3 regions of the Labrenzia sp. THAF187b genome follow, and region 3 is predicted to be linked to each of the others. Evidence: riboswitches for the same ligand, from Rfam matches in the RefSeq annotation. Region 3 holds a riboswitch; each other region holds the start of a gene.

Region 1 (4,932 bases), on a different replicon from region 3:
AATCGGGCTCGACAGAAAGCGCTGTTTCCAGTTCCTCACCGTCATGGGTCGAAACGCCAAGTTTCAGCCCCGCCTTGCGAATGGCCGCCACATCGGCGTCAGCAAGGTCTTCCTGACCAAGGTGGACAAAGTCGCAGTCCAGTTCAATCGCGAGCTGCCAATAATCGTTCACGACAAGTTGGCAGCCGTGCTTCTCGCACACGCTCTTGGATGCTGCGATTTCCTTTCGCAGGACTTCATCACTCGCGTCCTTGATGCGCAGTTGAACCAGCTTGACGCCAAGCGGAACCAGTCGCTCGATCCATTCGGAACTGTCGACGATGAGGTAAAAGGGATCGAGCTTCATTCAAACACCGCCATTCCGAGAACCGGGGTAGAAGGAACCGCCATGTCGCGGGGTTCCAGGGGTTGGGCTTTATAGGCCAGGCGACCGGCCTCAATTGCAACTGCAAAGGCTTTGGCCATCGCGACAGGGTCTCCGGCCTTTGCGACAGCCGTATTCAGCAGTACCGCATCGAAACCGAGTTCCAGAACAGCGGCCGCATGGGACGGTCTGCCAAGACCGGCATCGACAACAAGTGGGATGCCTCTGAAGTGACTGCGATAAGCACGAAGGGCATCCGGATTGACCGGCCCCTTCGCCGAACCGATTGGCGCACACCAGGGCATCAACACCTGGCATCCCGCCTCAAGCAACCGGTCGCCGACAACAATATCGTCCGTCGTATATGGAAACACCTTGAATCCGTCATCGCTCAGGATACGTGCGGCTTCCACGAGGCCAAAGACATCCGGCTGCAGGCTGTCGTGATGACCGATCACTTCCAGCTTGATCCAGTCGGTTCCAAATAGGTCGCGCGCCATTTTAGCGGTGGTGACGGCTTCCTTTACCGAATGACATCCGGCAGTGTTGGGCAGCACCTTGACGTTCATTTCACGGATAAGGTCCCAGAACCGGCCGCCTCCGCCACTTCCTGCCGTTTCGCGCCGAAGGGACACCGTCAGAATTTCAGCCCCGGATACCTTCACCGCGTCCGACAGAATTTGGGGTGATGGGTACTGGGCAGTTCCAAGCAGGAAACGCGACGCAACGCTTTCGCCGTAAACTTCAAACATGGGCGTCATCCTCCCTGCATCGGCGACAGGATCTCGATACGGTCGCCCGCCTCAAGGAAGCAAGCGCTTCGTTCTTCAGCACAAACCAGATCGCCGTTGCGTGCCGTTGCAAGAAACTCATGGTCATAGGCCAGTTCGTCCAGAAGCGCAGCCAGCGTCGCGCTGACAACTTCCTGAGGTTCGCCGTTAATGGTTAGCTTCAAGGGACTTCTCCTGAAGGTGTTGCACGATCCTGTCTGCCGCCTCCGTGGCAAAATGCGGAGCAAGCAGGAAGCCATGCCGGTAAAATCCGTTCATTGACAACGTGTTGCCGGTAAACGTGAGACGAGGAAGATTGTTTGGATATGCCGGGCGGAGGCCCACCCCGGTTTCGATGATCTTTGCCTCGGCAAATCCCGGATGCAGGCTGTAGGCGGCATTCAGAAGTTCCATGGTGGACCGAACACTGACGGCCCCCTGGTCGCGACTTTCGATCATGGTCGCACCGACCATGAAGACCCCATTGTCACGAGGCACCACGTAAACCGGAATTCGGGGGTGCAGAAATCGCACCGGCCGCGAAAGCGAGACATCCGGTGCATGCAAGATCAACATTTCACCGCGTACGGGACGCAAGTGCGGATCCGGCGAGGCCATGCCGGTACAGTCTGCAATCAGGTCGGTCGACAAGGTGAAGTCCTGCGCCTCGAACCTGACGTGAGCACCACCTTCTGAAACCTTTGCCTTTAATGTGGTGAGAGCCAGGCGCGGATCGAGATGGGCTTCCCCGACAAAATGGAGCCCCTTTGCAAAACGGCCTGCGAGGTCCGGCTCGAGTGCGCCCAGCGCTGCGCTGTCGAGCCATTCAAAACCGTTGGTCCGAGAAGCGAACCGGCTCAATTCTCCAGTATCGCGCGGCGCAGCAACAACCAGCGTGCCATTTTGCTGAACCTGCCCTGGCAGGACCTTGCGCCACCAGCCAATGGACGCTTGTCCAAGCCGCAAGACCTCTTCTTCTGCGTTTTCCCGCTCACACCAAGGCGCCAGCATGCCACCTGCGAGCCAGGAAGCACTGGCGGACAAATCCCTGCTTTTTTCCACCAGTTCGACTTGCACGCCGCGCAAGACAAGCTCATGCGCCAGCGCCAGACCGGCGACACCTGCTCCCTTTATCCCGACCCTCATTCCGGCCCTCTTCCGGGAAAGACCGCAAGTCCTTCGCCTTTGCGCGATAACCGGTATCCCGCTTGCATAAAACGCATCTCCGTACGGACCGGAAAAGGTCCCGCATTTCGGACATTCGGCTTGGAAAGGTGGCCAAGGGTGGCGCATTGCGGCGGCAATTGCATTTGACCGAGAACACCTTCCCTTCGCCAGCATGACCTGGATCAGGTTCGTCGGGTCCCTGCACTGCGCAAGTGCGCCAGCAGTATCTCAGCCTCTTCTGGAGGCACCCCGGGTGAGCCCCTGTTGTGCCGCCCGTCAGGCGCACCTGTCAAGAGACAGGATGAGCCTTCAGCCCTGTTGCCGAGGGCTCGCCAGAAAGTCGTCGATTTCGGCAAGGGTGCTGAACCGATAGACTTTCAGATGGTCCGGAGGTTCGCGGTAGATGTGCTCCAGCTTGGCTCTGGCGGATTGTCTCGTTCGCCAGATGAACCTCAGGAATTCAACAGTTTGCCAGTTGAACTGCTCCGGGCAGCCCTCGGCCAGATCCGGACGGCTCTGCCCATTGTACTTCACGGACCGTTTCAGCACTCGAAATATGCGGCGCGTTACCGGGACGTCGAGCCAGATGAAAGTGTCGGCACGTTCGACTCGCTCCGCATAGGTGCTTGAATGACCGCCCTCGAAGATCCAGACATCCTTCAGATGGACCTCATGTGTCAGCCGGTCTTTCTCTTCCCGGGACCGTTCATTCCAGCCGGAGCGGTAGTGAATCTTGTCCATGTGGTACACCGGCAGTCCAGTTTTCCGCCCAAGGGCAACGGCAAGCGTGCTTTTGCCCGAGCCCGGGCCGCCAACGATCATCACGCGTTTCATGTCGCACCAAACAAAAGCAAGGAAGGGCTGGTCGTTATACAGATTGTGCAGGGGATGAAAACCCGAAACAGACTGTTCAATGGACACTTCGGCTTCGCAGGCCCTATCTAGTTTGCAAGACAGAATGTTCTTTGATGGAGAGGCAGATGAGCTGGTTGAATTGCCCTGATCCCGTACCGGGAAATGCTGCAAGCTGTGACCCGATTGAAACGATCATCGTACCGCGGACATCCGACCTCGGCGGATTTTCGGTAAGACGAGCCTTGCCGTCCGCCAGGCGGCGGATGGTTGGCCCGTTCATCTTCTTCGACCAGATGGGCCCGGCAGAACTTTTGGTCGGCGGCGGTATCGACGTGCGTCCACATCCTCACATCGGGTTGGCGACAGTTACCTATCTCTTCGAAGGCGAGATGTATCACCGTGACAGCCTTGGAACGGAGATTGCGATTGCCCCCGGTGCTCTGAACTGGATGAGTGCCGGCAAGGGCATCGTGCATTCCGAACGTGAGAGGCCGGAACGCCTGCAGAAAAAACGTCCCCTGTTCGGCCTGCAGAGCTGGGTGGCCCTGCCCAAACACCTGGAAGAGACCGACCCGACCTTCCAGCACCACGGCACTGAGGAACAGCCGGAATTTGCCGACAAGGGCGCTTCAGTCAAACTTATCGCGGGCGAGCTTTATGGCCACAAGGCACCGGTGAAGACAGCGTCCGACATGTTCTATGCCGATATCACGCTGGAACCGGGAGCGAAGATCCCGCTGGATGCCGGATGGGAAGAGCGCGGCCTTTATACGGTCTCGGGCCAGATCACCATTGCCGGCCAGAATTTCGATCCGGCCCAGCTGCTGGTGTTCAAACCGGGTGATCATCTGGTGATCGAAAACACGTCTCCCCTGCCGGCCCGTTTCGTAGTGCTTGGCGGCGAACCGATGGACGGCCGGCGTTATATCTGGTGGAACTTCGTGTCTTCATCGAAAGAGCGCATCGAGCAGGCCAAGGAAGACTGGCGCCTTGGCCGTTTCGATACGGTACCCGGCGATGCGGAAGAGTTCATTCCCTTGCCTGACCGTCCGGGACCCTGACACTCCAGCCGCTTTCCAGTGGTGGTGCTTTTTCAAACCTGTCGGCGGGCCGGATAAGGTCCGGCTCGCCAAAGTCCAGAATGATGTTGAGCCGTTGGCTTGCCAGCGGGTCACCCGTCAGATTTGGATCTTCCGGCGAAACCGACAGCCGCACGCCCCTGTGTGTCGTTTCCAGTTGCCTGAACCCGGAAACCGCCTCGCGAAACACTTCCGGAACCGTCCAGCCATACCGAAGCGACAGGGCGTCGATCACCAGCCAGACCGCATCTAGGCCGATCTGCATCTGGCGTGGATCTTCCACCACCAGCTTCAGCCGAAGATAATCGATGCTTTTTTCCGATGGGCCGCGCAGCAGAAAGAAAAGAGTTGTCGAGCCGTAGTCGACGCTGGGTGTAGTCAAGGGCACCAGGTCGGATGCACATTGCCAGCGGCCTTCGCTGAAAGGCGCCCGACTCCAGCCGGGGTTTCCGAGCCCCAGAGACCGTAATTCGTCGCATAGCTGATCCGGCTGGCCCAGGAAGCTGCGTTTCAGCTCCGCTGACAGTTCCGGTTCCGGAGCCAGCAGCACCTGCTTGGCCGGAGACTGCAGGGAAGAAAGCGGATCAGGCATCAAGGGGGCGGTTGCAACGCTTTCCTCCCCCCCTTGCCCGGCAAGGTGAAGGAACAGGCCGCCAACGGCGAAACCGGCAGCCAGCAACGCCAGGGTTCCCCAGAT
Region 2 (4,932 bases), on a different replicon from region 3:
CGTATCACTGCGGGGCAGCGGGAGGAAGGGGTCGCAAACTTGACGAAAGGGGGTGCATGATATGGCCCAGAACGTTCCGACGCTTACAGCAGGGGAAGGCGGTCTCAGCCGGTATCTGGACGAGATCCGCAAGTTTCCGATGCTTCAGCCGCAGGAAGAGTACATGCTCGCCAAGCGCTACAAAGAGCATGAAGACCCTGAAGCTGCAGAACGCCTAGTCAATTCCCATCTACGCCTCGTCGCCAAGATTGCCATGGGTTACCGCGGGTACGGCCTGCCGATCGGAGAAGTCGTTTCCGAAGGCAACGTCGGCCTGATGCAAGCGGTCAAGCGCTTTGAACCGGACAAGGGGTTCCGGCTCGCGACCTATGCCATGTGGTGGATCAAGGCGGCTATCCAGGAATACATCCTGCGCTCATGGTCCCTCGTGAAAATGGGGACCACGGCCAACCAGAAACGCCTGTTCTTCAACCTGCGTCGCCTCAAGGGCAAGATCCAGGCGCTGGACGAAGGCGATCTGAAGCCGCATCAGGTCTCTGAGATTGCCACCAAACTCGGGGTGTCCGAGGAGGAAGTGGTGTCCATGAACCGCCGTCTGGGCGGCGATGCCAGCCTGAATGCGCCCGTGCGCGCGGAAGCTGATGCCGGTGAATGGCAGGACTGGCTTGTCGATGAAAGCGACAGTCAGGAAACCCTGCTTGCCAATCAGGAAGAGCTGGACATGCGTCGCAAGATGCTGAACGACGCGATGGACGTGCTCAACGAGCGCGAACGGCGCATCTTTGAAGCACGCCGCCTGGCCGAAGACCCGATGACGCTGGAAGACCTTTCGGGCGAATTCGGTGTCAGCCGCGAGCGCGTCCGCCAGATCGAGGTTCGCGCCTTCGAAAAGGTTCAGAAAGCCGTGCGCAACAGCGCCCGCACCATGGACCAGCCCACGGCCTGAGATAGCCGAACCTGGAAAAAACAAAAAAGCGCTGGAGCCCAGGCTCCAGCGCTTTTCTTTTGTTTGAAAGTCCTTCCCGGTGTCATCCCGGACGCAGCGCAGCGAAGATCCGGGATCGGAGAGCCCGGAAGCCATCGTCTGAAAACCACAGACACTCACAGAGGCTTCCGCCTTCCCGGCCCCGGCTCGCGCAACGCTTGGCCGGGGTGACGACGGAGAGAGGGAGCTTCTTTGCCGGTGGTCAGAAGCGCTGGAGACTGGCTCCAGCGCCGTCTTGTCCTTGGCAACGTTCCTTCAACCTCTCAGCGGATTTCGGCCGTGTAGCTCTCCACCGGCACGACCTTGCTGATCAGACCGGCTTCGGCCATGAACTCTGCAAAGCGCTGGTAGCGGCCTTCATCAAGTGCAGCCGGACGCTTGGCGAACCGCGGCAACGTATCGAACCATGCACGCCTGTTCAGCTCGTCATTGAGGTTCGGATACGCTTCTATGAAGGCATTCCAGGCTTCTTCCGGGTGATTGCTCAGATAGATGGTGGCCGCTTCCACGGCTGCCAGGAACTTGGCGAAGCGTGGATCGTCCGTCTTGTCCTTGTTGACGACATAGATCAGCTCATCAAAGATCGGCACACCGTTTTCTTCGGGGAAGAAGGCCTTGCCGGGTTTGCCTTCGATTTCGAGCTGGGTGAGCTCGAAATTGCGATATGCGCCGATCACCGCATCAACCTGACCGGCAAGCAGAGAGCCTGACAACGCGAAATTGACATTCACCAGTTCGACATCATCCATGGTCAGACCGGCCGAACGCAGCATCTGGCCCAGCATCGCGTCCTCGAAGCCGGACACGGAAAAGCCGACACTCTTGCCCTTGAGGTCTTTCAGTTCCTGTATCGGGCCGTCCTTGAGCACGATGAGCGAATTGAGGGGCGTTTCCACCAGCGTACCGATCCATTTCAGCGGCAGCTCTTCCTCGATTTGCGCATGAAGCGTCGGCTGATAGGACACCGCGATATCGCCCTGCCCGGCAGCAACCAGTTTCGGCGGCATTGCCGGGTCCGCCGGTTCGATGATCTCAACCTCGAGGCCTTCTGCCTCGAAGAAACCCTTGGTCTGCGCAGTTACCAGCGGCGCGTGATCCGGATTGATGAACCAGTCGAGCAGCAAGGTCAGTTTCTCATTGGCCTGTACCGGCCCCGATGCCAGCAGCCCGGCGGCCAATGCGAGTGACAGGATTTGTTTTTTCATGAGGTCCTCCGTAGAGCGGCAGCTAGCTGAGCGGCTGCCATGGAACAAGAAGTCGGGTGAGATGGTTCACGGCAAAGCGCATGATCAGCACCATCGCCGCGAGCAGGATCAGGGCGGCGAACATCATGTCCGCCTGCATCCGGTTGCTGCTTTGAAGCATGATGAAGGCAAGGCCTCCTTTCGCCCCGGCCCATTCGCCGATGATCGCTCCCATGGGAGCGAACACCGCGGCCACCCGCAGGCCGGAGGCAAACGCCGGCAAGCCTGACGGCAGGCGAAAGAACCAGAGTTCCTTCAGGCGAGACAGACGATAAAGCCGGGCGAGATCGCACAAACCCGGGTCAAGCCGCTGCAGGCCATCGAAAAACGTCGATGTGACCGTGAAGAAGATGACCAGGATGATAACGACGATCTTGGATGCCAGCCCGAAACCGAGCCAGAGCACCAGGATCGGCGCGATTGCGAAAACAGGCAGGGCCTGCGTCACCAGAATGGGTGGCATGGCAAATCTTGCAGCAATCGGAAACAGCCACAAAAGAACGGAAAGCAATGCCCCGGCGGCTGCCCCCAGCACAAACCCGAGCACCGTCTCATAGGCCGTAATGCCGGCATGATGCAGAAGGAAGCCTGCGTGTTTGACAAAGGCTGTAAAGACGCGGTCCGGACCCGGCAGGATATAATGCTGGGTGTCGAACACATGGACGATAGCCGCCCAGATTGCGACAGTCAGCAGCAGGCCGAGTATGGTCCTGGCAACAGCTTTCACAAACGCCATCATCCCGCAGCTCCCGTCGCCATTGGCCGACAGGAACGTATGAAAGCCGATACCGGCATTCGGATGTGCGGCGACCGCAGTGGTCGCGGACAAGTACGCATAGGATCTCCCGTCTTCGGACAAGCCGAAAATGACAATGGAGATCCGGGAATAGGCTAAGGATTCCGTCCCTTCGCCGGCATGACCCGGATCAGGTTCTAAGGGTTCGGCATTACGCCATCTCAGCTCCGGTAACCGGAACACCCCTCGGACCAAGGCGGACCATGCCTTGTGTGACGGAAAAAGGCAAGCCGCCGTGAGGCGGCTTTTTCAGATTTTGAAAGGAGGCAGGCTGGCGCTTAGCCGGCTTGCCAGGACGTGATCGCCTTTTCAACGGCATCTGCACCGGCGGTTCCCTTTTCCAGGGTCAGGATGCCGCGCTTGCCGTTTTCATAAAGCATCGGAATGTCGATCCAGCCGCGTTCGCGCAGCAGGGCGAGATTGCGTTGCTGCTCGTTCGGCAGGCTGGAAAGGGCAATCCAGAAAAAGCCCGGAGACACTTTCACGGAAGCGCCGATCAGCGCATCACCGCGGGCTTCTTCCGTAGGCTTCATGACCAGGCCGGGCACGTTGACGACATCACCCGGAGCGAAGTTTTCCGGGAACTCGTACTTGATCTCGACCAGATGGCTGGCGGGCAAGGAGGTATCGTCATTCGGCTTGATGCGAATGTCGACCTTCACATCCCGCTCGGGGATTTCAATGGAGGCGCTCAGAACCGCGAGAGCCTTGCCGTCCAGATTCGTTTCTTCATCGACACCCCAAACGACAGCGCCTTGCGCAGCCGTTCCGGCACCGCCGGACTCTTCCCCTTCTTCGTAAAGGATAGAGCGCTGCACCGAGGAATCCGCAGCCGTGGCGGACGGAGCCGGTGAAGTTTCGTCTGGCGAAATGGCCGAGAGATTGTCTTCCGGTACCGCAATCGGGCTTTCGGTGGTTGCAGAAGACTGATCGTTTTCTCCGCTCGTCACGATGGACGGCTGAGAAGGTTCGGGCGCAGCGGAAGCTGGTGTATCGACCTGCGGTGTATCGGCCGGCGCAGGCGAATCAGACTGTCCGGTAATTGTCGTCGTGGTTACCGTACGTGCATCCGGGGCAACCACATCCGTCTCGCCTTCGTTCAACAGGCGGTCGGTGTTTTTCGAAGGCTCTTCACCTTCCCCGGCAGGGGCAGCGGTCGAAGGCTCCGGCGTGGTGTCCGGCTGCGTATCGACAGGCGTTTGCGAAGAAGACGCGATCGGCACGTTGCCGCTATCGGCTGTCTCATCGCCCGCAGGCATCAGGAAATAGGCTCCGGCGCCCAGGAGCACCAGCAGCAGGACACCTGCAGCAATCGCGATCGGAACGGTGCGGCTACCGGATGAATCACCACGCAGCGCATCCGAAGCACTCGGCTTGGCGCGCTTTGAGCGGCTTTTCTTGGAGGTCGACTTGTCCTTCGGCTTGGTTGTCTCGTCGCCAGGATAAGCCTGGTCGGCGGGATCGGCCGCACCGGCGTTATCTGCAGGCTCGAACAGGCCATCATCTGCCTGTTCCGGCTGCACCGGTCCGCCGAAAGAGGGCTCCTGGCGCACAGGCGCAGCGCCCGGGTCGGCAGCTTCCTTGGCGTGGTGAACAGCCTGGCTGGCCGCGGTGCCAAGCGCTTCGGCCTGTGTCAGGGTTTCCTTCAAGGGCGACGGAGCCGGGGTACCCACCACCGGCGCTGCAGTTGTTTCAGGTTCCTGCGGTGCAGGCGCAGGCGCTTCGGGCGCAGCCTCTGCCACCGGTTCGGCCGGAGGCGGCGTCACGGGCGGTGCGGAAACCTGCGGCGCCGGGGTCGGCGTCTCGACCTTCGGAACGGTGGGGCTGAGACCGAGGCTTTCGCGGGCGGCTTCGGCTTCCACCTTGCGGATGGCTTCTTCCAGACGCAGCTGCTCGGCCGTGATCTC
Region 3 (4,932 bases):
GCAGCTCCACAAAGGGCTGGCCAACTGTTCAAGTTGATCCCGGTTTCTGCCTGTACCGATGAACATGCCGACTGGATGAGTCCTATGGAAACGCCATCCAGGTTGGTTTCGGGTAATTTGCTTGGTCCTGCCCTGCCCGCTTGCGATTTCGGCCGTTGTGTTTCCGAGCGACCGCCGCAAGGCTCTTTTTCAAGAGCCATTTCAACGGCGAAGCCGTTGTCAGAAGGAAACTTAGTGTCTTGCTCGTTAGAGCAAGTCCGCTGAGAATTACTTCTAAGAGAGTCGGTTTGGGTTGTAATAGATAAAGGGCTGACATCAATGTCACCCGCGGATGACAATTTATCCTTTATTTCCAACGAGTGGGCGTCATGGAGAGCCAGAATTTCCGTGTAGATCGTTTCCAGGATCCCCGCCTTTTCCACGACAGTCAGTTCATCCCGGTTCACAACTGAATGGGCCCGTGCTGCAAAGCCGTGAAACTCCGCAGGCTCCAATTCGACCACGTCGGCGATCGCCCGTGAAAAGCGCGTGACGGCCCGCTTGGCTTCCTGCTCTGCCTTAATCCGGCGCTGGAACGCATCCGCCTGAGCCTTGAAGGCTTCCAAGTTGAAGCATGCAGGCGTGAAGTCGAGCCCGTAGGCCTGCGCGAAATCTCCGTCTGAACCGCGGTACATATAACGGCGCCCAGTCGGGCTGTCCCGATAGGCAAGCACTCCGGCTTCGACGAGCTTCTTCAGGCAGCGGGTGACGGTGCGTGTGGTGCGCCGTGTGTATTCGGCGAGCCGTTGATTTGAGATCGCCACCACCGGCCGTTTCCCTGTCTGGAAGTCGTCCGCCTGGACGAGGCCCAGGAGAATATCCAGGACATGGTAGGCCGTGCCATCAATACCAAGCGCCGGCGCGACGCGTTTCAGAACCAGGGAGATTTCCTTTTTGGTGACCTTCGGCCGATCCTCCTGGGACGCCAGATGCGCGCTCGCAAGGATCCCGGCAGACACCTTGCGAAAACTCGCAATCTGCTGAGACGAAGACATAAGTCCTCCTTTGCCGGAAGCGCATAAACGCGACCGGACACTGAGTGTTCAGATGCGAGACAAGCAAAAAGACGCAAGAAATCGTGCTCTGCTCAAAGACAGAACTTGCGTTGCGCTACAAGTGATTCTATGATTTTAGCTGCTACACATAGAGCATAGGCACTCGTGCTTATCTCAAGTTTGGACCCGCCCTTGTGGCGGGTTCTTTCGTTTAGAGCCTCATTTACTCCCCCCTCTCTTTCATGTAATCCGCATAGAGACTGTTCAGTTGAGCCTTCAAAAACTCATCGAATCCTGGAGCTTTAGCTCCATTTACGGTGAACGTAGTGCCGCTTTTGGTCGATCTGATCGTCACCGGTACGTGCTCAACATGTTGGACCACCATCTTTGGTTTTTTCGGCTTTATTGCTTTCTTCGCGCTGCGAAGCACGAATTCGAAACGCTCGTCCGAAGTCAGCTCTGCGATGTTGTCCGCGGACAACATTTCTCGAAGTGGCTTCCAATCAACCAATTTTGCTAACTCAGCAAGTTCCATCCATTTTCGTCGCCCTGTACCAGGAGCGGCGCCAATCGCAACAATCAATTCGACGGGCAATTCTCTGATCAGCTTGATCATTTTTGATACAGCCGCTCTGTCCACTTTGAGCGCAGATATAATGACATTCCGCTTGAACTTTTGGTCTTCCAATCGCGCTGCAAACAACGCACGTTCTATATAGGAAAGATTGGTTCTGGCACTGTTTTCCTGCCCTTGAAGAACGACCAGTTGCTCATCGTTCAACTCCCGAACGACAGCCTTGACCTTTCGATTGAGGCTTCTGGCCGCCCGAAGTCTACGATGGCCGAATGCCACCTGCATGCGACCCTTTTGAGCCGGGTTTGGACGAACAAGGATTGGTACTAATTGCCCGTGCTCATCGATTTGTTGAACAAAGTCCCTCTCGACTTCCGGGTCCGCTTCCAAACGGTCGCGAACAAATGAATCGTCTATTTGAGAGGGATCCAGTTCAACGACCTTTTGTCCTTCCAACAGTTGCCGTTCTAATTCACTAGCACGGTCCATCTGACTTGAGAGTGAGCCAAGAGTTTTTGCGATGCCTCCAACCGGTGAACTTGACCGTCTATTTGGCGTGATGCCCGCCAGTGGGCGATCCGATTTATTTGGATCCCCTTGGATTTCACCATCCTCGTCCGACGAAAAACTGATCAGGTCTTTGCGTGCCATCCCTTACCTCCGTCCCCAAGTCACGTTTAAGAGGTCTTCGATTTCCTGGTTCACGAGAGACATAGATTCCATTGCGCGATCATAAGTACCGCGCACAAATTGGCTTCTTTCGACTTCATACAAAGTTTGCTTGGTAACACCGGCATCAGAAATAGCAGTAGATTTAAGCATCGCATGTTGAAGCATGCGATTTCCAAATATTGAACGCATAAACCCGGTCATCTGGCTTTGTGGTCCATCGTTTGGTTCGAAGCGAGTAACCAAGTAACGCATCCAATCATAGCTGGTACGCCCTCCGGCCTTTTCGACAACACTCATCAATTCAGCTGTCATAGAAAGAAATTGGGACATAGACATAACGTCCAACATCTGTGGATGTACGGTGATCAATACTCCTGTGGCCGCACTTAAGGCCGACATCGTTAGAAAGCCAAGCTGAGGTGGGCAATCAATGACTACAACGTCGTAATAGCTTTCAACGCTTGTCAGCACCTCCCCTATTCGGGCGAAAAACATGGACGCTGAACGTCCTTCAGACATTGCTTTGGGCGTTTCATGCTCGAATTCCATCAATTCAAGATTGCCTGGAACAATATGGAGGTTTGGCGTATATGTGGATCGAATGATTTCGCTTAAGGCTCGAGGGTCTTCATAACGGATAGCACCGTAAAGCGTTTCTCCCTCGTCGACATCTAGTTCGGGTTGATGTCCGAACATCGCTGACAATGATGCTTGTGGATCAAGGTCAATTGTTAAAACGCGGTATCCACGCAACGCCAAGAACTGAGCCAAATGAGCAGATGTGGTGGTTTTTCCGGAACCACCTTTGAAGTTCATTACAGTGATAACCTGAAGCTTTTCATCTCCCCGACGGATCGGCACATATTTTGGCGTGCCATTTTTCTCGTCCAAGACCTGACGTATATGATCCATGTCCTCGACAGAATATGTGCGCCTACCGTTCTCGTTTGGTTCGGGGCCATGCCCATCAGCGGCGACCTGACGTAAATAGCCTTCCTTAATGCCAATCAATTTAGCTGCTTCTGCAGGCGAAAATCTTCGGATAGTCTTTTGAGAAGCAGGTGGAAAGATTTTTCGTTGATGTATCTGCAATTGATGAGCGAGCTCATTCGCGTCCGCCGAAAGTGTCGTTGGCAGGTGTTCAGCAGCACCTTCAACCAGAAGATTGGTGTCCATCTCGAAAAATCCTCGAACTGCGCATTTTTGAAAACTACGCCTCAAACTGCGCTGTTACAATATGCTCCGATTCGTTACCAATTTACAAACGCTTAACCAAGTGCATTTTTCAGCCTAGTTTCGACAAGAACTTCGCATTGTTGTCCGCGGACAACTTTTTGGAGTCACCCGGCACATTTCCTTCAACCTTTTGCCGCCAAAGTGACAGCACTTCCTCGTCGAGCCAAGCATCTCTGTATTGACAAACGCACGTGGATGATGGCCGATGGCAACGTTACCAGGGGTGCCCCGGCAAGGGGCTGAGATACTGCTGGGCCGTTGATTGATGGCAGCGCAGTGACCCGTTGAACCTGATCCAGTTCATACTGGCGTAGGGACGGTGCAAGCGCTGCAGTACGACGTTGCCCAGAATCCGGAGCGTCATGGCGTCTTTCCATCATTCCGGCTTCGAACTGGGTCTCCAACTTGAAAGATTGGAGCCTCAGAATGAACATTGCCACCAAGACTATTACGCCCGAAATCACCAAGGGGCCGCTGCCTGCCTCTACAAAGGTTTACAAGCCGGGCGAAATTCATCCCGATATCCGCGTACCAGTGCGCGAGATCGCAGTCCATCCGGCCGCCGGCGAACCGCCCGTCACGGTCTATGATGCCTCCGGTCCCTATACCGACCCGACCCAGGCGATCGATATTGAAATGGGACTGCCGCGCCTTCGCGCCGAGTGGATCGCCGCCCGCGGTGACACGGAGGAATATGAGGGCCGCATGGTCAAGCCGGAAGACAACGGCTTTGCCACCGGCGAGCGCCTGACACTGCAATTCCCTAACCTGCAGAAACCGCGCCGCGCCAAAGACGGCAAGACCGTCACCCAGATCGCCTATGCCCGCGCCGGCATCATCACGCCAGAGATGGAATTCATCGCCATCCGGGAAAACCTTGGTCGCAAGGCTGCAAACGAAAAGCTTCCCCGTGATGGAGAGAGCTTCGGCGCGGCGATCCCGGATTTTGTTACACCGGACTTCGTCCGCGAGGAAGTCGCCCGCGGGCGCGCGATCATCCCAGCCAATATCAACCATCCGGAAGCGGAGCCGATGATCATTGGCCGGAACTTCCTGGTGAAGATCAACGCCAATATCGGCAACTCTGCCGTCACCTCGTCGATGGCGGAGGAAGTCGAGAAAATGGTCTGGGCGACTCGCTGGGGCGCCGACACCGTCATGGACCTATCGACCGGGCGCAACATCCACAACATTCGTGAATGGATCATCCGGAATTCGCCGGTTCCGATCGGCTCGGTGCCGCTCTACCAGGCGCTGGAAAAGGTTGGCGGCATTGCCGAGGACCTTACCTGGGAAGTCTTCCGCGACACGCTGATCGAGCAGGCCGAACAGGGCGTCGACTATTTCACCATCCATGCCGGTGTCCGGCTCTCCTACATTCCGCTCACCGTCAACCGCGTTACCGGCATCGTATCG

What was found. Region 3 has a riboswitch for thiamine pyrophosphate ahead of thiC (phosphomethylpyrimidine synthase ThiC). Riboswitches for the same ligand answer to the same signal wherever they lie in the genome.
Region 1: it holds a riboswitch for thiamine pyrophosphate, as region 3 does, so the genes downstream of both, thiO (glycine oxidase ThiO) here and thiC (phosphomethylpyrimidine synthase ThiC) in region 3, are expected to answer to the same signal.
Region 2: it holds a riboswitch for thiamine pyrophosphate, as region 3 does, so the genes downstream of both, FIV03_RS10935 (ABC transporter permease) here and thiC (phosphomethylpyrimidine synthase ThiC) in region 3, are expected to answer to the same signal.

The regions. Positions count from the first base shown of each region.
Region 1 covers NZ_CP045344.1:4,893,456-4,898,387, forward strand. The annotation lists gene FIV03_RS22425 (thiamine phosphate synthase) at 1-346, opposite strand, end outside; gene FIV03_RS22430 (thiazole synthase) at 343-1,116, opposite strand; gene thiS (sulfur carrier protein ThiS) at 1,122-1,319, opposite strand; gene thiO (glycine oxidase ThiO) at 1,303-2,280, opposite strand; TPP riboswitch at 2,443-2,563, opposite strand; gene FIV03_RS22445 (DNA topology modulation protein FlaR) at 2,611-3,135, opposite strand; gene FIV03_RS22450 (pirin family protein) at 3,282-4,217, shown strand; gene FIV03_RS22455 (DUF6030 family protein) at 4,186-4,932, opposite strand, start outside.
Region 2 covers NZ_CP045344.1:2,366,067-2,370,998, reverse strand. The annotation lists gene rpoH (RNA polymerase sigma factor RpoH) at 62-946, shown strand; gene FIV03_RS10940 (ABC transporter substrate-binding protein) at 1,249-2,190, opposite strand; gene FIV03_RS10935 (ABC transporter permease) at 2,213-3,058, opposite strand; TPP riboswitch at 3,116-3,222, opposite strand; gene FIV03_RS10930 (hypothetical protein) at 3,304-4,932, opposite strand, start outside.
Region 3 covers NZ_CP045346.1:68,659-73,590, forward strand. The annotation lists gene repC (plasmid replication protein RepC) at 1-1,034, opposite strand, end outside; gene repB (plasmid partitioning protein RepB) at 1,258-2,259, opposite strand; gene repA (plasmid partitioning protein RepA) at 2,263-3,456, opposite strand; TPP riboswitch at 3,726-3,851, shown strand; gene thiC (phosphomethylpyrimidine synthase ThiC) at 3,943-4,932, shown strand, end outside.